3 regions of the Pseudanabaena sp. FACHB-2040 genome follow, and region 2 is predicted to be linked to each of the others. Evidence: riboswitches for the same ligand, from Rfam matches in the RefSeq annotation. Region 2 holds a riboswitch; each other region holds the start of a gene.

What was found. Region 2 has a riboswitch for cyclic di-AMP ahead of H6G13_RS06295 (SLC13 family permease). Riboswitches for the same ligand answer to the same signal wherever they lie in the genome.
Region 1: another riboswitch for cyclic di-AMP. It lies ahead of H6G13_RS05105 (universal stress protein); the one in region 2 lies ahead of H6G13_RS06295 (SLC13 family permease).
Region 3: another riboswitch for cyclic di-AMP. It lies ahead of H6G13_RS18490 (universal stress protein); the one in region 2 lies ahead of H6G13_RS06295 (SLC13 family permease).

What each region holds. Positions count from the first base shown of each region.
Region 1 covers NZ_JACJQO010000005.1:302,091-309,341, reverse strand. The annotation lists gene ubiG (bifunctional 2-polyprenyl-6-hydroxyphenol methylase/3-demethylubiquinol 3-O-methyltransferase UbiG) at 172-915, opposite strand; gene H6G13_RS05115 (DUF3291 domain-containing protein) at 1,172-1,669, shown strand; gene H6G13_RS05110 (hemerythrin domain-containing protein) at 1,821-2,867, shown strand; cyclic di-AMP (ydaO/yuaA leader) riboswitch at 3,268-3,408, shown strand; gene H6G13_RS05105 (universal stress protein) at 3,535-4,086, shown strand; gene H6G13_RS05100 (glutaminase) at 4,128-5,039, opposite strand; gene H6G13_RS05095 (ribose-phosphate pyrophosphokinase) at 5,132-6,052, opposite strand; gene ppsA (phosphoenolpyruvate synthase) at 6,134-7,251, opposite strand, start outside.
Region 2 covers NZ_JACJQO010000005.1:556,900-564,150, forward strand. The annotation lists gene H6G13_RS06285 (cation-translocating P-type ATPase) at 1-2,435, opposite strand, end outside; gene H6G13_RS06290 (ATP-binding protein) at 2,591-3,685, shown strand; cyclic di-AMP (ydaO/yuaA leader) riboswitch at 3,939-4,078, shown strand; gene H6G13_RS06295 (SLC13 family permease) at 4,196-5,557, shown strand; gene H6G13_RS06300 (glutamate-5-semialdehyde dehydrogenase) at 5,759-7,075, shown strand; gene folB (dihydroneopterin aldolase) at 7,090-7,251, shown strand, end outside.
Region 3 covers NZ_JACJQO010000016.1:55,944-63,194, reverse strand. The annotation lists gene H6G13_RS18505 (SulP family inorganic anion transporter) at 1-289, opposite strand, end outside; gene H6G13_RS18500 (hypothetical protein) at 889-1,479, shown strand; gene H6G13_RS18495 (hypothetical protein) at 1,566-1,778, opposite strand; cyclic di-AMP (ydaO/yuaA leader) riboswitch at 1,855-2,045, shown strand; gene H6G13_RS18490 (universal stress protein) at 2,144-2,746, shown strand; gene H6G13_RS18485 (cation:proton antiporter) at 2,785-5,286, shown strand; gene H6G13_RS18480 (DEAD/DEAH box helicase) at 5,301-7,251, opposite strand, start outside.

The DNA of each region.
Region 1 (7,251 bases), 250 kb from region 2:
CTTTACCCCTCAACACTGAACTAAAGAACTGCAGTCCCTGCAGTTGGCATCAGGCCCAGCACGACTCAACACTAAAAAGGATTGTTGGGTTTTGCTTGGCCTTAACCCGAACTATGGGAAATGCCATTGCGATCGCAGCGAAGCAATCTCCCCAGTCCCCAAATCCTGTAGTCACGACAGACTTTTTCTAGCCTTACCGATGTACATCACAGACGTGTCTTGATTAATGCCGATTTCGAACGTCTTAGTTCTCTGATAGTGCAAGTAAGTCCTGACGTTATCCGCCATGGTTTCGCCAAAGATGTTGAATCCGGCAAACTCAATGTCGTGGAAGCCTAGCTGTACCATTAGGGCTGCTAGCTCCTCCGGCTTGATAAATTTTTGCCAGTCATGAACGCCGTGCGGAATTTGCCGCAGCCAATCTTCCAGCAGCCAAATCATGATCAGCTTTGACTTAAAAGTGCGGTTAATGGTGTCAAAACAGAAAAAACCGCCCGGCTTAAGCACCCGGTGAATCTCTGAGACCGTTTGCTGCAGATCGGCCACATGCTCTAAAACATCGACACACACAACTACGTCAAAAGTTCTGTCGGTATAGGGCAATTCCTCTCCATAGCCATGCCGGTAGTCTATTGGCAACTGGTTGACAGCCGCATGTTGCTGCGCCTGATCAATCAAATTCTGTGACTGATCAATTCCTGAGACCACAGCGCCTCGGGTTGCTAAGAACTCACAGGTAAAGCCGCCCCCACAGCCCACATCTAAAACTTTTAGCCCCTGCCAGGTGGAGATATAGCGATCAAAATATTCAAATCGTGGAGCGTTTAGATGACTGAGCGCATAAATTTTGGCAGTTTCGCTCCACCATTCATGGGCAACTCGATCGTAAAACTCTAGATCGTTGCGCTGCTGCATAGTGCTGAAAATTTCCTGATGGCAAGCTTAAACAGGCTGCTTTGCGGTTTGAGAGCCTTTGCCAGTTTAAGTTTTTTTGAGGAGGGCGGGCAGAAATTTCAGCCCACAGAAGCAGCAGGTGAAATTATCGAAACGCGGTTTTAAGCGAACGGACTCATACTGATTGCGATAAGAAACTAGTAATTCGGGGTATTTAAATACTTCTTTAGATAGATGACTGTGCCAGACTATTGATTGCTGTTATTTCTCTACACCTATGCAGCTAATTAAGTCAGTCGGCTACCATCTTGCTCAAGTCAATACAGCAACTCTGCGGGCTCCCCTGCACGACCCTGGAATGACAGACTTTGTGGCTCAAATTCAGCAGATTAATGCGATCGCAGATGCCGACCCTGAATTTGTCTGGCGGCTACGGGCCGAAGGAGCCGACGATGCCACCAGCATTCGCGCCTTTGAAGATGAGCGGATTTTGATTACGCTGACGGTCTGGCAGTCGTTTGAGGGGTTGTCTACCTACGTTTACCGCAGCGCTCATGCAGGCGTCATGCGCGATCGCCGCCGCTGGTTTGAGCCAGCGGCCCAGCCTATTCTGGCGCTTTGGTGGGTACCAGCAGGCCATCGGCCTACCGTAGCAGAGGCCAAGGAGCGGCTAGACCACCTGCGCCAGCACGGATCTACAGCCTATGCCTTCTCCTTTCGCAGCCCGTTTCCCAGCCCCAATACGATTCCGGCGGCAGCAGTAAGCCTCAGTTAGGGGTGTGTGCGGGTTTGGCAACTCTAACCGCTGACTAAGCCGATACGCAGCAAACTCTAACTGCAGTCCGATGGACGGAAGCTACAGCCTGGCCACAATCGAAATACACAAGGCCCTAAACAGGCCTGTAGCTTTCATTCAAGGAATTTTAATGGTTAGCACGTTAGACGATACCAAGCGGATCTCCATTGCCCAAAGGCTGGCAGATCTCAGAAACTTTCAGAACCTGATCATCAAAAACGATCAAACGCTGATCGAAAATTGCCCTTACCCAGATGTTCGGGAACGCCTGCAGAGCATGCTGGCAGATGACCAGAAAAATATTGGCATTATTGACACTGTCATCATTCAATACGGCATTCAATCTGAGTCAAACGAGGCCACTCAAACCTTTCTGAGCCGGTTTGAGGAGATGCTGACAGGCGAGGGGCTGAGCTTTTATCAGAAGCTGATCCAGCACGAGCTTTTAAAGCACGGCCAGGCGATGAGCGGGCTGATGATCCACAAAGCAGCACAAAAGGTTGGCGCAGATATTGAGGTTGCTATCACCCCCCTCAATACCGTGAACTTTGAGGGTCGAGCCCACCAGGAGCAGCTCAAGGGTTTGCTCGAACAGGTTGGCGTACGGGAGATGACAGGTGAAGATCCTGACCAGGGGCTTTGGGGCCGGGTGCAGGATGCGATCGCAGCCCTCTCTGGGATAGCAGGCAGTGTAGTCACCCAAAACAGTGATAAACAAGATCTAAATATCCAGACCCTGATTCGGCTAGATCACAACAAGGTGAATACCCTCTTCACCGAGGTGGCAGCAACTAAGAATCCAGAAAAGCTCCAGGAATATTTCGGACAGCTTTATAAAGATCTGCTGGCCCACTCCCAGGCAGAAGAAGAGGTTGTCTATCCTAAAGTTCGCTCGTTTTACGGCGAAGACAACACCCAGGAACTGTACAGCGAGCAAGCTGAAATGAAGCAGATGCTAGATGAGATCCGGGCCATTAATCCGGCATCTTCTGATCTATTTCGCTCGAAAATTAAGCAGCTAGCAGATGTCGTGGGTGACCACGTTCGGCAAGAGGAAAGTACGCTATTTGCCGCTATTGATCGCAACTTTAGTGACACGCAGAAGGAACAAATGGCGTCTGACTTTAAGGCGGCTAAGGGCAGAATTCAGCAAGAAATGGCTGCTGCGAGAGGATAATAATTAGCTGCTGCTGGCCCAATAGCCAGCAGCATTGACCTTTTAGCCTGATAGCTAAAGCTATCAGGCTAACTCTTTAAAACTTCGCTCAGAGCCTATTTATAAACCTAGATTTCCCTCTCTCCCATTTCTTGATTAAGGGAACTTAATAGTCAAGTGCGGTTTCCCTCCTTGCCAAGAAAGCAGTGGGGATCAAGGCATAAAGCAGCTTTCTATAGAACCTTAAGCTTTCCTTCATGAAAGCTTTCCTTTATGAACCAGCTCCTAAAGCAACGCTAGTGTGATTTAAATCAAAGCCTCTATCTTTAGGAGTAGCTTGTCAACTTTACACAAAGATTAATTTAATCCTCTAAATAGTGCGCTTCAGGTGATGGCTTGGCTACAATTTTAGATGACTTAATAGAGTGGGTTGCCTAATCTAGTTCCCCCATGAACTAGAGCGGAGGAACCAACCTTTGGGGCTAATCTCAGCCTGAACCTGAGAGAGACACCTTCCAGTCTTAGCCCGTCAGCTAACTCCGTCGGCATATGGAAGGAGCAACCTAAGACTTTTGCGGATAGCCGCGTCACTGGCAGCTCCTTAATTGGGTGAGTCGCTTTTAGGAGCGATCGCATCTGATTGTGAACCCACCTCTCACCTGTCCTTCTTTTTGAGAGGTTCTTGGCTGTGAAAACTAAACCCATGCTGGTAAAGCTACAAAGTGCCCTAGGACGCGATGGACTGCCCCAACCAGTCGTTTTATCTCCCGGAAAGCGATTTTTTGAGACAGACTGGGCTCAACCGACAGAAACGATCAACCTAGTTGTTGGCTACAGCGGCTCTCCCAACAGCCTGACAGCCCTTGATCTGACTCTGTGTATGGCCCATCAAACCCGCCTCGCAACGCAGCGCCCGGTGATGGTTCATGTCGTGTATGTTATCGAGGGCAAGCAATTTGAGCAGGCAGACCGGATTCTTTACCAGGCCCGGTATCTAGCCGAGGAATGGCGCGGTTCTCTCACAACCCACCTGCAGTTCGGTCGTACAGCGGCCGGATTAAAAGAGATTGTGACCTCCGAGAAGGCTGATCTGCTGGTGCTAGGCTGCCACTCAGAGAAGCATTCTCTGGTAAAGCAGCTAGTTTCGACCTTGCCTTGCCCGGTGCTGGGTATTCCCCAGAGCGTGAAACGGCAACGGCCCCAGCCGGCGGCGGCAATGGCTCCTATAGGCCGGTCTTAACTACTACATCGGGGACAAATCTGGGGTGAATGTCCCAACGTTCACCCAAACACGCTTAGTCTCAGCCCTTGCGCCAACTGCTTTACCCAAGCCAGCGCCGCCACTGGGTTCCCTACTGAATCGAGGGCCGGGCTGTAGGCGGCAATAGCCCCCCATCCGGGCACCACCGCCAGCAGTGCCCCGCTAATGCCTGACTTGAGCGGCAATCCTACTCGCACTGCACTCGCAGACGAAGCCTCATATAGACCGCAGGTCAGCATTAGGGCATTGACAGTGCAGCGATGCTGGTAAGCCACCGCTTGCTCAAAGGTCAGAAGTTTTCCCAATTTCGCTAAATCCTCGATCCGGCCCGACAAGCAGCAGGCCCGTTCGTAGGCATCCAGAGCCGCCTCGGAATGCTGCACTTGGCCCGCCTGCACCAAGACTTTTAAGAGGGCCTGGTTGGGCTCTCGGCCTGCCTGCCGCACCGAGGCTAGCAGATCTTCATCAAGGCGCAGGTCACAGCCTGCCTGCTGATTGAGCCAACTGCAGAGATGACCTGTGGCGTCTTGGCTTGCTTCTGCTAGGTGGGCCGAGAGTGCGATCGCACCACTATTAATCATCGGGTTGCGCGGCCAGCCACCATCGGCAATAAGCTGCTCCAGCGAGTTAAAGGGTGCATCGGAAGGGGTCATGCCCACCCACCGAAAGACCTGCTCTTGCCCGCAGTGCTCCAACAGGTAAAGCAGCAGAAAGGGCTTAACCACACTCATCAGCGGAAAGACTCGCTCAGTGTCGCCCCAACTCCATGTGCCCTCTCGGGTCATGATCTGCGCTGCAAACCAGGCCGGGTCACTCTGAGCCAGCAGCGAAATTCGCGTGTTCACCTGCCCTTGGGCAGCTTTGGCAGCAGCTTCTTTGGCCCATGCGGCTAACTGGGCTGGGTCAAGTTCGATTGATGCAGATAAATCCATGGCCCCTGCCCCTTACCCGCATGGGTTCTGGCCTAGTTTAGACCCGACCAGGAACCTTAAAGACTGGTTGGAGCGATTTCTAATGAAGGCTTTTAATAAAGGCTCTCTAGCGATTGGCCTGCCAGCGTGCGCTCAATAGCAGTGGAAATGCGGGAGGCCACCGAAACCACTTTGACATGGGGCAGATCTAAGGACTGCGGTACCGTATCTGTGGTGATGAAATATTTGATGGCTGAATGCTGCAACACGTCTGCGGCGGCGGCACACAGCAGAGTATGGGTTGAGACAATGGCTATTTCTGGTACTGCCTCGGCGGCCAGCAGGGCTTCGATGACATCTTTGAGCGTGCCTCCGGTAGAGATCAAATCATCTACAATCAGGCAGCTACGTCCCTTAACATCGCCAACTAGGCGGTGAATTTGGGTTTTGTTGCCACTGTGCCGCTGCTTGTGAAGCACGGCTACTTCGGTCTTGAGATGATCGGCATAGTGGAGCGCTAGACCGAGTCGTCCGGCATCGGGCGACACGACCACAACGTCTTTACTCACATGGTCGCTAATACCCTTGAGCAGAAGCGGCGTGGTCGTCAAACTTTCCAGAGGAATCTGGAAAAACCCTTCCATTTGAGGCACATGCGGGTCAAAGGTGAGCACCCGATCAATGCCAACCGATTCCAGCAATTTAGCCACCACACTAGCCATAATAGGCCGACCTTCACTGTTGCGGTGGTCAGAGCGGCCATAGCCAAAGTAGGGAATGACTGCTGTAATGCGGGCAGCCGCGGCCCGACGACAGGCATCGGCCATTGCCAACAGCTCCATTAGGTGATTGTCTACCGGGGGGCAGGTAGACTGCACCAAAAACACCTCCTGGTCTCGCACCTCCTCCTCAATCACCACTGAAACTTCGCCATCGGGGAAGCGCTGGAGTGTGCAGCGACCCAGGCTCATGGCTAGGCTATTTGCGATCGCATGGGCTAGGTCAGGGTGTGAGCTGCCGGAGAATAGGAGCATAGGGTGGGGCTGAGAAGGAGCAGGGGAGGCGCGCGAAGCAGTGTGTAGAGACGCGATTAATCGCGTCTCTACACTGTGATATTACGCTACCGGAGCAGCCATTTCGGCTTCTTGGCGGGCAACCTCACGGATGACGGAAATCACGCTGTCGGGGTTTAGCGACATCGAATCAATTCCAGCTCGCACTAGGAAAGCAGCAAAGTCGGGGTGGTCGCTTGGGCCTTGGCCGCAGATGCCGACTTTGCGGCCCTTTTCATGGGCTGCTTTGATCACCATTTCGATGGCTCGTTTGACGGCTTCATCACGCTCATCAAATAGATCTGAGAGTTCGCCAGAGTCACGATCCACGCCCAGAATGAGTTGGGTGAGGTCGTTGCTGCCGATGGAAAAGCCGTCGAAGCGGTCAGCAAACTGGCTCGCCAACAGCACGTTAGAGGGAATCTCGCACATGACGTAGATTTCCAGGCCGTTATCGCCCCGGTTGAGACCGTTATTAGCCATTACCTCTAGCACTCGATCAGCTTCCTGCAGGCGGCGACAGAAGGGCACCATGATCTTGATGTTGTCGAGGCCCAGATCCTCCCGCGCCCGCTTGATCGCCCGACACTCTAGCTCAAAACCTTCGCGATAGCGATCGCTGTAGTAGCGAGATGCGCCCCGGAAGCCCAGCATGGGGTTTTCTTCCTTGGGTTCAAAAGCGCTGCCGCCGATCAGGTTGGCGTATTCGTTGGTTTTGAAGTCGCTCATCCGCACAATCACCGGATGAGGATACTGGGAAGCAGCAATCTTGGCGATGCCGCGCGCCAGCTTATCGACAAAGTATTCGCGCTTGTCGGTGTAGCCCTGGGTGAGTTCGCGGATTTGTTTCCAGGCGCTTTTGTCCTCCAGGTCGTCGTAGTGGATCAGCGCCATCGGGTGGATTTTGATCAGACTGTTGATGATGAACTCCATCCGGGCCAGGCCAATGCCTTTAGCCGGGAGCTGCCACCAGCTAAAGGCCGCGCCAGGGCTAGCAATGTTCATCATGATGCGAGTGCGGGTTTCGGGCAGATCTTCTAGGCTGACCTCAGTTGCTTCAAACTTCAGCTCGCCGTTGTAGACCACGCCCTGATCGCCCTCGGCACAAGAGAGGGTAATGGGACGACCGTCTTTGAGATCCAAAGTGGCGTGACCCGTCCCGACAATAGCCGGAATGCCCA
Region 2 (7,251 bases):
AGAGCGATGGTTAGGATTGCTAGCACTACCCCCACTCGGAGCATGTAGGAGCCTAGACCCCGGGCAAAGATGCTCTCTCGAGGGTTATGGGGAGGCCGCCGCATGACGTCGGGCTCAGCCGGTTCCATCGCTAGGGCTAAGGCGGGTAGGCCATCTGTTACTAGGTTCATCCAGAGAATTTGCAGTGGGGAGAGGGGCACCCCCCCCAGGCCGATCAGGGGAGCTGCGCCAATTGTCAGCACTTCCCCAATATTGCTGCCCAAAATGTATTTAATGAAGCGTCGGATGTTGTCGTAAACAACGCGGCCTTCTTCCGTGGCAGCGACAATGGTGGCAAAGTTGTCATCTAGCAGAACCATGTCGCTGGCCTCTTTACTGACGTCGGTGCCGGTAATGCCCATAGCGATACCGATGTCGGCCTGCTTCAGGGCGGGGGCATCGTTAACACCGTCGCCGGTCATGGCCACAAATTCGCCTCGCCGCTGCAGCGCCTGCACAATTCTCAGCTTGTGTTCGGGGGCTACCCGAGCATAGACACTTACGTGAGACACTTTCTCTTCAAGCTGCTGCGGGCTGAGTTGCTCGAGTTCACGCCCAGTGACAATCTCATCGCCAGGGCTAGCAATGCCCAGATTTTCTGCGATCGCTTTTGCCGTCAGCTGGTGGTCGCCGGTAATCATCACCGGACGGATGCCGGCCTGTCTACATTCAGCGACAGCGGTGCGGACCTCAGGGCGAGGGGCATCTAGCATGCCGACCAGGCCCAGCCAGACCAGATCTTGCTCCGCTGCCTCTAGCTCGCTTTCGGGAGGCAGGGCAAACAGGGTTTTGGTCGCAAACCCCAGCACCCGCAGGCCGCGACTGGCCATCTGGTTATTTTGCTCTAGGATGCGATCGCACATGTCTCGCGTTAGCGGTTCCTGTGTGTTGCCGTGCTGCCAGAAACGGCAGTGCTCCAGCACCAGTTCGGGCGATCCCTTGGTCAGCATCACCAAGTCGTCGGCCCCTGCATCGGTTGATGACTGAACGACAACGCTCATTCGTTTGCGCTCAGAAGAAAAGGGAATTTCGCTGATGCGCCGATAGGTTTCGGCCAGCTTGCCTTTGTCAAAGCCACCTTTGCCCGCCAGAGCCAGCAGCGCCCCCTCGGTAGGGTCGCCCAAAATCGTCCAGATGCTGCCCTGTTTTTGCAGGTTGGCATCGTTGCAGAGGGCGCAGGTCTGCATCAGCGTTTGTACTTCGGGCTGCTGCTCCAGGTCAACAGCCTGGTTTTGCCGCAGCAGTTCACCCGACGGTGCGTAGCCTTCCCCAGTCACCTGCAGGAGGTCGCTGGGGGTGGCAATTTGCTGCACCACCATCTTGTTTTGGGTTAAGGTGCCAGTCTTGTCAGAGCAGATAGTGGTGACTGAGCCTAGGGTTTCCACCGCCGGTAGCTTACGGATCAGGGCATGGCGGCGTACCATCCGCTGAGTTCCCAAGGCTAGGGTGACAGTGATGACGGCAGGCAAGCCCTCTGGCACCACGGCAACAGCCATACTCAGAGACACTTCCAGCAGCTCGTCAAACAGGCTCAGGTCGCCGGTTCGCACCAAGCCGAAAATCACCACCAGTACCACCAGCACCATGGCCCCTGTGACCAGCACGTTGCCCAGCTGAGTCATACGCTGCTGCAGCGGCGTGGGCTCAGACTCGACTGACTGCAGCATGGTGGCAATGCGGCCCAGCTCAGTGTTCATGGCAGTGCCCGTGACCAGCACCTTGCCCCGCCCCTGCAAAACTTCGGTGCCCTGAAACACCAGGTTGAGCCGATCGCCTAGGGAAGCGTCTGCCTCTAATACCAACCCAGGCTGCTTATGCACTGCCTCAGCTTCACCAGTTAGAGCGGCCTCTCGAATTTGCAGATTAGAGGCTTCTAGCAGACGGCCATCAGCAGGTACCTGCACCCCCGACTCCAGCAGCAGAATGTCGCCGGGAATCAGCTCTTTAGCCGCGACCTCCTGCTCCTGCTCGCTGCGGATCACCCGCACCCGGGGAGAGGTCATGTTCTTGAGGGCTGCCAGCGCCTTCTCAGCTCGGCTTTCCTGCACGTATCCCAAAATGCCGTTGAGGATGACGATGGCGAAAATTGCGATCGCATCCTTAGGAAACCCGCCCGCCCGCAGATCCAAGAACAGCGACACCAGCGCTACTGCAATCAGCATCAGCAGCATGATGTTTTTAAACTGATCCCACAGGATTTCTAGAGCGCTGCGGCCAGCCGTCTCCTCCAGCTCATTAGGGCCATATTGGCTCTGCCGGTCCGCCACTTGGTCTAGGGTCAGCCCCACTTGGCGGTCACTATTGAGCAAAACCACAGCCTTATCAGGAGAGAGCGCATGCCAAGCCGTCGAGGATGCCTCAAGGGGAGCTGTTTTCAGGGAAGGACTGCTAGCCATAAAAGATGCGTATTTTGAAATTGCTTATTTCGGGAACCAGGGAGACGGGCACTATAGAAAAGTACTCTGTTAGCCTTTATAGCACTATTTAATAGTGCTATAAAGGTGTAAGGTTAAAGTCTTAATGCCATTAAGAATCATGCCCAACCTATTTCATGGTCAATAGTCCCTTCCTGCCGCAGCAGTTGATTGGCCGAAAAGCAGAGCTGCACCAGATCTGCCAGCTTTTAGACCAAGACAGCGACTTTCTAGTTGTCGGTGTTTCCGGCATTGGGCGGCGCACCCTGATTCAGGCTGCAGCCCACGCAGTGGGGGCTAGAATCATGACTATCGACTGCTTGCGGTGCCGCAACGGCAGTCAGTTTTTGCGGCTGTTGGCCGACAGCCTGACAGAAACATTCGCTACTTTAGGCGAACTGGCCCTAATGCAGCGGTGGATCACTGAGCACCCCCTTTCCCTAGATCAGGTTTCTTCCCCACCCCGCCTCACTTGGCCAGAAGGGTCGGGCCATGAGTGGTCCCGCTTTGAGGCCCTGCTGGCGCTGCCGCAACATTTGGCAGAAGCTCTCGACTGTCAGGTGGTGATTGTATTCCATAACCTGTCCCACATTCGCTCCTGGGATCGCAAGGGCCGCTGGGAGACCCATCTCAGGCAAAAAATCCAGGCCCATAGCCGGGTCAGCTATGCCCTCATTGCCACCATGGCCGAACCCTGGGTCTACGACAGTGGCCTACCTGTCATCCACCTCGACCCCCTGGCTGATGCCGACCTTGAATCTTGGATGGTCACGACGATGGCCACTGAAGGACTCAAGTTCGACCCAGACAGTCAGGCCCTAAAGCTTTTTCTCAGCTATGTTCAGGGCCACTTTGGCGATGCCATTGCCTTAGCCCAACGACTTTGGCTAGAGCATCAGGTCTTTGTTGCCAGAGACTGCCCTGGGCTAATTCAGGCGCACCATGTTCAGCGCAGCCTACTGGGTCTAGTGCAGGATATGGCCGTTACCTTTGAGGCGCTAATTCTGCTGCTACCGCCCACCCAAGCTCGGGTACTGGAGATCCTGGCCCTCGATCCTACCGATAGCCCCCAGTCGCAGGCCTATATCAAAAAACATCAGCTCTCGCGCGGGGGCGGTTTGCAGGGAGCCCTTAACAGCCTGGAGCAAAAGGGCTTGATTTACGGGCCTAACTTAAGCTACCGAATTGCCCTGCCCCTGCTGAACTTTTGGCTAAAGCAGCGGCTGAATTAAGAAGCTACTTGAGAAGTCGCAGCGCTTACCTGGATTCCCCTAAGTCCCCTACAAAAGGGAGGTTGGGAGGATCTTACTGGCTAAGCGTGCTGAGAGGAACTTTTCAAACAGCCTTTAACTTCGTAGCAGACCGCTGCTGTGAAGTTCATAGGAATAACCAGAAATTCACTGCTTAAGCCTTCTCTCTGGCCGAGAAGATTGCCCTACTTAAGAAGAAATGCTAATTTCGATGGAAACTCACAAAGTTCTTGTCCCATTGAGTCAGCCTAATTCAGCCCCCTGGGTTGAAGCGGAGGAACCAGTTTCCAAGGGGGCAAACCTCGCCTCAGGCGAGGGGGAGACCTCTCACTCCCAGCCCGTCAGCTAACTTCGTCGGCATTGAGGGCAGACTCGCTAGAAGCAATATTGTCCTATGTCTTTGCAGACATAGGCAAATTCACCTTCTGCCGATCTCCTGACCCTGGTCTTGTATCTGGATGTCTGAAATTTGGGTGTCTGTAAGGAGACGACATGGAAGGCGTGCCTGCGATCGCAACCTCTTTTGGCCAACTGGCAGCACTGGCGATCTTCGCCAGCGTTATTTTTCTGATCATTACCGAATGGCTGCACCTGACGATTGCCGCCCTGTTGGGTGCCCTCTTGCTGGTGTTTCTGAATGTGCTGACGCTGGATGAGGCGATCAGCTACATTGGCCGCAGCCATGCCACCCTGGCCCTATTCTTTGGCGTCATGGTAATGGTGCGGGCCTTTGAGCCTACCCGCATTTTTGAGTATTTAGCCACCCAGATGGTGCTACTGGCGAAAGGCCAGGGTAAACGGCTGTTGCTGGGCATCGTGGCCCTAACCACGCCCGTCTGCGCGGTTTTGCCGAATGCCACCACGGTGATGCTGCTGGCCCCACTGATTCCGCCGCTGGCTGCCGATATCGGGGTTGACTATGTGCCCCTGCTGATTCTCATGGTGTTTGTAGCCAACAGCGCTGGCCTGCTAACGCTAGTGGGCGACCCGGCAACTTTCATTGTGGGGGATGCCATCAATATGAGCTTTCTTGAGTACCTGACGAAGCTGAGTCTAGGCGGCGTTGTGGCTCTGGTAACCCTAGTATTTCTAGTACCCTTTCTGTTTTCAGAGATTTGGAACCGACAGCTTGACGATCTGTCAAATCTGCCCCAGCCCGAGGTGAACCACCCCCGCATGCTGGCCTTTGGGGGGGTGGTTGTGGCCCTGGTGCTGATCTTTTTTGTGATTGGAGAGAGCCTGCCCGTTCCCATTCCGCCAGCCCTGGTGGCACTGCTGGGGGCGACCCTGTGCCTACTGCTAACCCACCAAAGCAAAATCGACTCCATTCAGAACGTGCTGCGGGACGTGGACTGGAGCACCCTGATTTTCTTTATGAGCATTTTTGTGCTGATTGGGGGGCTGGAGAAAACTGGTGTCATCAGCGGGGCCTCGGGCGTTCTCGCCCTGCTATTGGGCCAGAACATTGTCCTAGGCTCGATTTTGCTCCTGCTGTTTGTCGGCTTGCTCTCTAGTGTGGTGCCCAATATTCCTCTGGTGGTGGCAATGGTGCCGCTGCTAAAGGAGTACTTAGTGACTGTGGGCATGGCTCCCCCAGAAGTTCTCAGCGCGGGCTACACCGGCAGTTTCCCCCCCGAAACACTGCCCCTGTTCTACGCCATGATGTTTGGTGCAACCCTAGGTGGCAATGGCACTCTGGTCGGCGCTTCCTCTAATATTGTGGCCGCAGGCATTGCTGAACAGCACGGTAAGGCTATCTCGTTTCAAACCTTCCTGCGTTACGGCATGCCCCTGATGGCCATGCAGCTGACCACGGCTGGACTGTTTGTGCTGGTTCGGTTTCTGCTGGTGTAAGGGGGGTAGAGGCGAGCCGTGTTTACTGTATTGGGCGGGTCTTGAAGGATTGAGAAAAGGGGTAAAGTCCTCCATTAAACCTGCCCCTACCCCCATCCCCCCTATCTCCCCCATCCCCCCTATCCCCGCGTCTCCCCATCCCCCCGTCCCCCTGTTTTTGGTAAACTTTCAGTCTGCACCCTGGATTTACTGGGCCTAATCATGACTGTTTTTCCCACAGCTTCTCAGGCAGTTTCTCTAACTGCGATCGCACTTCAAACCCGGCAGGCGGCTGGGGCGTTGGCGGGGCTTTCGAGTGAGGCGAAGAACGGAGCAATTGAAGCGATTGCGGCGGCGCTAGAGGCCCACGAGTCAGAAATTTTAGCAGCGAACCAGGCTGACTGTGAGGCGGCGCTGGCTGAAGAGTTGGCTAAGCCGCTCTACGGGCGGCTAAAGCTGGATGCTGTGAAGTTGAAAGGTGCGATCGCAGGGGTGCGTGATGTGGCTAAGCTGCCCGACCCAGTGGGCACAGTGCAGATTAATCGGGAGCTAGACGAGGGCCTGATTCTGCAGCGGGTGGCCTGTCCGCTGGGGGTGCTGGGGGTGATCTTTGAGTCGCGGCCCGATGCGGTGATGCAGATTTCGTCGCTGGCAGTAAAGTCGGGCAACGGGGTGATTCTCAAGGGTGGCAAGGAGGCGGTGCGCTCTTGTCAGGCATTGGTCAAAGCGATTAAGCAGGGGCTGGAAACGGCGGGGGTAGATCCGGCAGCGGTGCAGCTCTTGACCACGCGGGAAGAGACTCGCGCCCTGCTGCAGCTTGATGGTTTTGTAGACCTGATTATTCCGCGCGGCTCTAATTCTTTTGTTCGATATGTGCAGGAAAACACCCGCATTCCGGTGCTGGGCCATGCTGACGGCATTTGTCACCTCTATGTAGATGCAGCGGCAGATCTGGCTCAGGCCGTTGCCATTGCGGTAGATGCCAAAGCCGGATACCCCTCTGCCTGCAACGCGATTGAAACGCTGCTGGTGCATCGGGGCGTAGCCGCAACCTTTTTGCCCCAAGTCGCTGAGGCGCTGCAGGCGGCGGGGGTGAAGCTGCGGGGAGATGAGGCGACCCGCGCCGTGCTGCCAGATATTGCGGCGGCAACTGAAGAAGACTGGGCGACGGAGTACAGTGATCTAATTTTGGCAGTGAAGGTGGTGGATTCTTTGGAGGCTGCGATTGACCACATTAATCGCTACGGGTCGCGCCACACCGATGCGATCGCAACCCAAGACCCCCAGGCCGCAGCCACCTTTATGAATCAGGTTGATGCGGCTGGGGTTTACCACAACTGCTCGACCCGCTTTGCCGATGGCTTCCGCTATGGCTTTGGTGCAGAGGTCGGCATCAGCACCCAGAAAATGCCGCCACGCGGCCCTGTCGGTTTGGAGGGGCTGGTGACCTACAAGTACAAAGTTGTTGGCAAGGGTCACATTGTCGCCACCTACTCGGGCGAGCAGGCCAAACCCTTCACCCACCGCGATCTAGGTTAAATTTGAACAATCTCATGGATCAGCTTCACATCACGGGCATTCGCGCCTACGGATATACGGGCGCTCTGCCAGAAGAAAACGTGTTGGGCCAGTGGTTTGAGGTTGATCTGACGCTCTGGCTAGATCTGACGCTGGCCGGAAAAAGCGATGCTCTAGCCGACACTCACAACTATGTC
Region 3 (7,251 bases), on a different contig from region 2:
TAAAAGCCATCGCTAGCCCATTTTCAGGGTTGCTCGCCGTTAAGCTGGCGATGATGGCCGTCATCACTACGGTCATCGGGCCGGTCGGCTCAGAGATCAGCGTGGGAGTGCCGCCAAACAAAGCTGCGAAGAAGCCAACGCAAACGGCTCCATATAGCCCCGCAATGGCCCCGGCTCCGGAGGCCACCCCGAAGGCTAAAGCTAGGGGTAGAGAGATGATGGCAGCCGTTAAGCCGCCAAAAAGATCGCCCTGTAGGTTATTGAAACGAATTCGATTAGTGATGGCCATGAATGCTCAAAGATTTAGGAGCGAGGGGTCAAACAATTGAATACCTAGCCCTTAAGCGAGGTAGTTTTCCACCTCGCTCAAGGACTGGCTGTGTTGAAACATCGGCTCAAGTACATACTTGGGCTGATGCTTCAAGGCTGGTAGCCTATTTGGTTTGCAAAAATTTAGTTGTAGCTTTTCAAATTACACTAAAGTTTAGCCCTACAGACGGCACTTAACTAAAAAGATCATTCGCTTTGATAAAAGACCTTAGCGTGTCTAAAAGATTGCCAACCGGTGCCTGGGACTCTTTTTTTAGTTTCTTGGGGTTAGGTGCTGTGCTCGAAATAACTATTTTGGGCCGCCTACTTAGCACTTTCCAACTTACTCAATAGTGAAGCGCAAAATACAGCGGGGTTCCTTTTGGATGGCGAGAAAGGGTAACTAGAACCTGCGTTAAACCAAACGATAGAAAAGCCCGGACGATCGCAATCTATTTAGAACTAAAAGCCGGTCTTATCTCACCAGGCTGCTCGCTAGATAGCCTAGCTCAGATAGCAAAGTGATATGCTGAACGTATAGGGCTGGCAGGTAATACGTTCTTTATTTCAGCCTTTGACATGCAGGGTATTTTGACCGACCTCGCTGCAGAAGGAGCGGTCTCAGTTCCCCTGCTGACAGAATCTGCTAGGCAGGCACTACATCGGGCAGCAACAAGTTACGACTACAGCTTGGAGCGGTCGGTCTATGGCACGAGCGATCGTATTGTCAAAACAGACTATGGCTCCTGTGAGCTAGAGGCAACAACGGGTCTGTTCGCAGAGTTTCAGCAGGCTTTTCAAGCGCTTTTAGATCAGTCCTTGGCCCAATTAGGCACTACCCCTTTCAGCACTCCCTTCTGCTGGAATGCAGCGGTGCTGCAGCGCTACACCCCTGGGCAACTCGGTATTACGCCCCACCGGGACAGCCTCTGGGCAATTAACTTGATTGCTTTGGTGAATCTCGGTGGGCAGGCCGAGTTTTACCGCTGCGATGACCGCCAGGGAACAGGCGCGGTGCAGCTCGACACAACCCCTGGAAACGTGATCTTTCTGCGGGCCCCCGGCTTTCTCAACTCCCAGGTGCGCCCCTTTCATTTTCTGACGAATGTTGGCTCTACCCGCTACAGCCTTGGCCTACGACAGCGGTCAGAACCTGGTCGCCAAGTCTAACCGTAGTTACATTGTTGTGCAAATGCAGTGCTGCCCCTACCCAAGCACAATAATCGGAATGATGACAGGGGGGTAATGCTGGAGCCTTAAACTGCGATCGCAATCACCAACCCAAAGGCCATTGCTTTCCAGGGAGAGCCAAAGAGATGTTTCGACCTTGCTTGTAGTCTAGACCCCGCAAATTTAGAGATTGCTTTATCGACAGCTTCATTCGCAATGATTAGGCGTAGCCGCTGCAGACGATAGTGAGGCGGCTCAGGATTACTCGAAGGATATTTAATGAATGCCTGCAGAGGCATAACAAGGGCAGCAGACTTATCCCCGACGGTAGAGAGCCCCCCTTTTTGAGCCGGTGCTATAATCCCCTTTAAGTTTCAAGTAAGTCAGCCTAATTCAGCCGTTTCGGGTTTTTAAGAACTTCAAAGCGGTTGAAGCGGAGGAACCACTCTTTGGGGCGTGTCTTGGAAAAAAGGTCAGGTGTCGTCAGATGCTCTGCCAGTATCCAAGAGGGACATCTCTCAGTCCTAGCCCGTCAGCTAACTTCGTCGGCATTGAGAGGAGACTGGGAGTCACCTTTTTTACAACTGGTTGAACTCATCAGTGTCCTTGGCTGGTAACGCATTGACTTGCTTACTGTACCTGCCTCGACTCTGGAGAACGTTCAATGAACCCAAGATTCAAGCGGATTCTGGCGGCCCTCGATCGCTCACCTGCCTCTGCCCGTGTGTTTCAGCAGGCCCTAGCGTTGGCCCAGCAGCACTACAGCCAGCTGATGCTGATCCATTGCGTTGGCCTCAGAACTTTAGAAAACTGGGGCACCTATCTAGATGCTGGAGTCGGGCTGGCTAGCCCCAGCCGTCTGCAGCGCCTGCAAGAACTGCACCTAGATGAAGTCAACACAGCCTGGCAGTGGCTTTATGACCAGGCTTTGCTGGCCCAGGCTGAAGGGGTAGCGGCAGAGATTACCTGTGTTACGGGCGATGCCAGCAGTCAGATTTGCCGATTTGCCCGCGATTGGGATACAGACCTAATCTTGCTGGGCCACAACGGTAAACCGGGCTTAAAGCAGCATATCTTTGGCAGCACGACCACGCACGTTGTGCTCCATGCCCCTTGCTCGGTGATGGCCGTTCAGGCATCGGTAGATGCCCAGTCTTGGAACTCTCATCAGGAGGCTCAAACTGTCTCGCAAGTGTGCGATACCGCAAGGGACAAACGGCTGGTCCGCTCAACGTGGAACTATGCCGTTCTTTGGGCCGGTTCTTAGGCCAGTTCTTAGGTTTGTCTACCCAAAAGGAGTGATGCATGGAGTCGATCTTGGGCCTTCCCCTGCCGGTGCAGGATCCAGTCTTGATCTTTGGCATTTGCATGGTTGTTATTCTGGTAACGCCGCTGCTCTTTGAGCGCTTTCGGCTGCCGGGAATTATTGGTCCGATCGTGGCAGGGGTGGTGCTGGGAACCAGTGTGCTCAATGTGCTGGAGCGGGGGCAGGCAATTGAGCTGCTAGGCAATGTGGGCCTGCTCTACATCATGTTTTTGGCGGGACTGGAAATCAATATGACCCAGTTTCGTAAAAACCGCGATCGCAGTCTTGTCTTTGGCATCATTACCTTCACCATTCCCCAAGTAACGGGCACCATTATCTTTAGGCTGTTGGGATTTGACTGGGCGGCTTCGATTTTGGTCGCCAGCATGTTTGCTTCCCACACCCTGGTGCCCTACCCGATTGTCAGCCGCCTGGGCATCGTCAAAGACGATGCGGTGGTAACGACCGTGGGCGGCACCATTCTTACCGATACGGTGGCGCTGCTAGTGCTGGTGGTGATAGCCCGCTCGGTGCAAGGCGATCTAGATGCCAGGTTTTGGGTCACGCTGTCGCTGTCGATGGTGATTTACGTGACAGCGGTGGTCTATCTGCTGCCGATTTTGGTTCGCTGGTTTTTTCGCAATGTCAGTGATGGCGGCAAGAGCGAGTTTGTCTTTGTGCTGGCGGTGGTCTTTATTGGGGCTTACCTAGCGCGGGCCGTGGGCACCGAAGCGATTCTGGGCGCGTTTTTGGTGGGGCTAACGCTGAATCGGCTGATTCCTGAGCGCAGTCGGTTGATGAGCCAGATTCAGTTTTTTGGCGAAACCTTCATCATTCCCTTCTTTTTGATCTTCATTGGCCTGCTGGTCGATGTTTCGGTGTTGGCCAGTAGTCCTACCGCCTGGCTGGTGATGGGCACCATGCTGGCAACCAACGTTGGTACTAAATTTGTTGCAGCCGGCATTACCCGCCGCATCTATAACTATTCCAATGCCCAGGGCTGGCTGATCTTTGGCCTATCTACTTGTGAGGCCGCAGCGACTCTGGCCGCAACTTTGGTGGGCTATGAGCTGGGCATTATTGGCGACGATGTTTTGAACGGAGTAGTGATGATGATCTTTGCTACTTGCGTTCTCGGTCCTTGGGTGGTGGAGCGCTTTGGCAAGGAAGTGGCCCGGCAAGAGCAAGAACAGCTCTACGAACCGCGTCAAGCGCCGCAGCGCATTCTGGTGCCCCTGGCAAACCCGGCGACTTCGGAAATGCTGCTCAACCTGGCGGCCATGCTGCGAGATGAAAAATCTGAGGAGGCGGTGTTTCCGCTGACTGCGATCGCAGAAGAAGCCGACGCCGACAACACTGAAAGCAAGGTTGCAGGAGCCGAGCGGCTGCTCGCTCACGCGGTGGTTCACGCGGCGGAGATGGACATCCCGGTTAACCCCGTCACTCGAGTGGCCCGCAACCCCGCTTCAGGCATTATTGATGCGGCCACTGAGCGGCGTGTCAGCGACATTGTAATCGGCTGGAATGGAGCCCGCTCGACTCAGCAGCGCATCTTTGGCACTGTGATTGACCAGGTGCTAGAGCGCTCTACCCAACAGGTGTGGGTGTGCAAGCTCAATCACCCGATCAACACGTTCCAGCGGCTGGTGGTGCTGCTGCCGCCGCTGGTCGATCACAACCTGGGCTTTTATGAGACAGTGCGATCGATCAAGCACCTAGCCTCCCAACTCGGTACCCAGCTGCAGGTGCTGGTGGTGCAAGACGACCCTGAGCGATTCCGGCAGCACTTTGAATCCATTGCGATCGAAGTCACGACTGGCTTTATTCAGGTGCCCAACTGGCAAGGTGTGCGCACAGAGCTGCAGGACTTCTCTAGCAGTAACGATCTGGTGGTGCTGGTCAGTGCCCGTGAGCGCACTCTGGCCTATGAGCGTCAGCTAGCCCAGCTACCCCAGGCGCTAGCTGATCTAAATGCCAGCTTTTTGGTGCTCTATCCCTCCGAGCGAGATGCCCGTAACTATGGAGCTTTACAGCCCCGAGGGCTACCCGAAATTCTGACTGAGGAGCGGGTGAAGCTAAACCTGACGACCTCGTCCTATGAAAGAACCGTAGAAGAGCTGCTCACGACAGCCATGCCCAAAGAAGATCCCCAACACTGGGCCGTTCTCAAATCCTTGGTTTACGACGATGTTGGCTACGCCAGCGAAATTTTACCGGGGGTAATTATTTCCCACGCGCGGGTGCAGGGGCTGAAGGAAACCCAGCTCTTTCTGGGTGTTCACCCCCAAGGTGTGCCCCATGAGCGAGCCGGAAAAACGGTGCATGTGGTGCTGCTGCTGCTCAGCCCGGCCCAGCGCTCAACCCAGGACCACCTCACCCAGCTAGCTGAGATCGCCCGTAACTTCAACCAGGGTGAGCGCTTAGACAAACTGATCGCTGCCGACAGTCTTGATCAGGTGCGAGACTGGTTCATGCACCAGTCCATGCTGCAGCTGCGGTAGGTTTGGGGCTAACGTCAGGCGATTTCTTCATTCACCGGGAAGCGGTTCATGCTCTCAATCGCTTCCCGGGCATTGCCTCGCAAGACGTTTGAAATGTAGGGCACGTGGGGAATCTGGGAGAGAAAATCGAGGGTGCGGCGGAGCATGCGCACCACGTCTCCCTCATCTAGGTTGGTGTTTTGGCCCAAGGTGGCCCATTCAACTTGGTTGGCCCACTGCTCTACCAGCCCTACCAGCTCATACTCCATCCACACCGGCGCGACCACATGGCGACGATGCTGCTGCTGAAACAGCTCTCGGCGAATGCCTCGTAGCCCTTCTAGTGCTTCTACTGCCGTGGATGAGAGGCTGTAGTCGCTCCAGCTATCAGGCCGGGCGGTTTCGGTGACTAGGGCAGCGCAGGCGGCAGCCAATTGGGCCGGGGTGAGATGGTCGAGTTCACCCGAGGCCAGCGCTAGTGCCAGCCAAAGTTCGTTGTCGCCACGAATTGCAGCGGCGACCTCTCCCATTGAGGTGGGTTTGTGGTCTTCTAGGCAACCAAAATAGTCCAGAATTTCGGTAATGCTGAGGAATTCCTGCCAGTAGCGGCCTGTGTATTCTGATAGCTTCTGAATCCGCTCGTAAAACTCTTCCTCTAGCTGTTTTACCCGCTTCTGTCGCTTGAGTAGGGCGTTGGGGTTGTCCCACTGGCGGGCTGGATGCTTGTCGATCTGAGTTTCTATCTGCCGCAGTCGGTCGAGCTGGTTTTTGACCTCTGGGGCCATCATCTCCAGCGGTGGCGGCGAGGGAATGCGGGCGGCTATGGTGGCTGTGTGAGCATCGCCGCTGCGGTGCTGCCCTGGTCTCACCGGCATTTCTGGAGGTGGGATCAGCGGGTCTACCTGCTGCAGCCGGGGGAAGTCAGCATGAAGGCCCACCACGTCTGATCCAGCCACAACGTACCAGTGATTGTCTTGGGTGAGGCAGATCAAATAGGGGAACTGGCCCGAGCCGGGGACTTTGAGCACCAGCACAGCGGGCAGCGGTTCGGCCACGGGCACGTGCTTGCCTTTAAGGGAGAGAATGGTGCCTGCGATCGCAAACGGCACCATCTGTCCCACATCCTCCGACAGCACCTCAGCCGCCTGCTGCTGCAAAATCTTCAGCAGGCGGCGTTCTTCCTTAGCCCGCTCCTTGAGCTTGGCATAATCAGCTAAAATCGCCTCATCCACATTCTCTAGCTGGGCCTTTTGCCGAGCAATCTCGCTTTCGAGCCGGGCAATGGCCTCCTGCTGGGGAGTTAGGTGTAGAGTGGCTAGGTACTGGCCAAAGCTGCGCTCAATAAGATCTCTGGCTTCTTCTAAAGTGTGAGTTTGCAGCAGGTTTAGCACCATGCCGTAGCTAGGGGTAAACTGACTGACCAACGGATCAGGGCCGACGGTTGCCAGGTAAGCGGCCTCCCTGGCCCCTTCAAACGGCGTTTCTATCGTCACCACATGCCCCAGCTCGTCCATGCCACGCCGCCCGGCCCGGCCCGACATCTGCAGAAACTCAGAAGCCGTTAGCAGGCGGTGCCCACTGTCAGTTCGCTTAGATAGGGTAGAAACAACCGTGGTGCGGGCCGGCATATTAATGCCTGCTGCCAGCGTCTCCGTAGCAAAGACTACCTTGATCAGCCCCGCCTGAAATAGCTCTTCCACCAACCCCTTCCAGAGCGGCAAAATTCCGGCGTGGTGAGCAGCAATGCCCCGATAAAGTTGCTCAACCTGCCCAGCGCGTCCAGCATCGGGGTTCCAGCTGAGAAAGGTGTCGATGCGCTCTTTGAGCTGCTCCGCCTCAGCCTCGTTAACCAGAGATAGGCTAGCCACCTCATCGATCGCCCGGTCACAGCCCCGACGGCTGAAGATAAAGTAAATCGCAGGCAGCATGTCCTTTTCCTGCAGCTGGCTCACCACTGCAGACAGGCTGACGCGCTCCTTCGGCCCC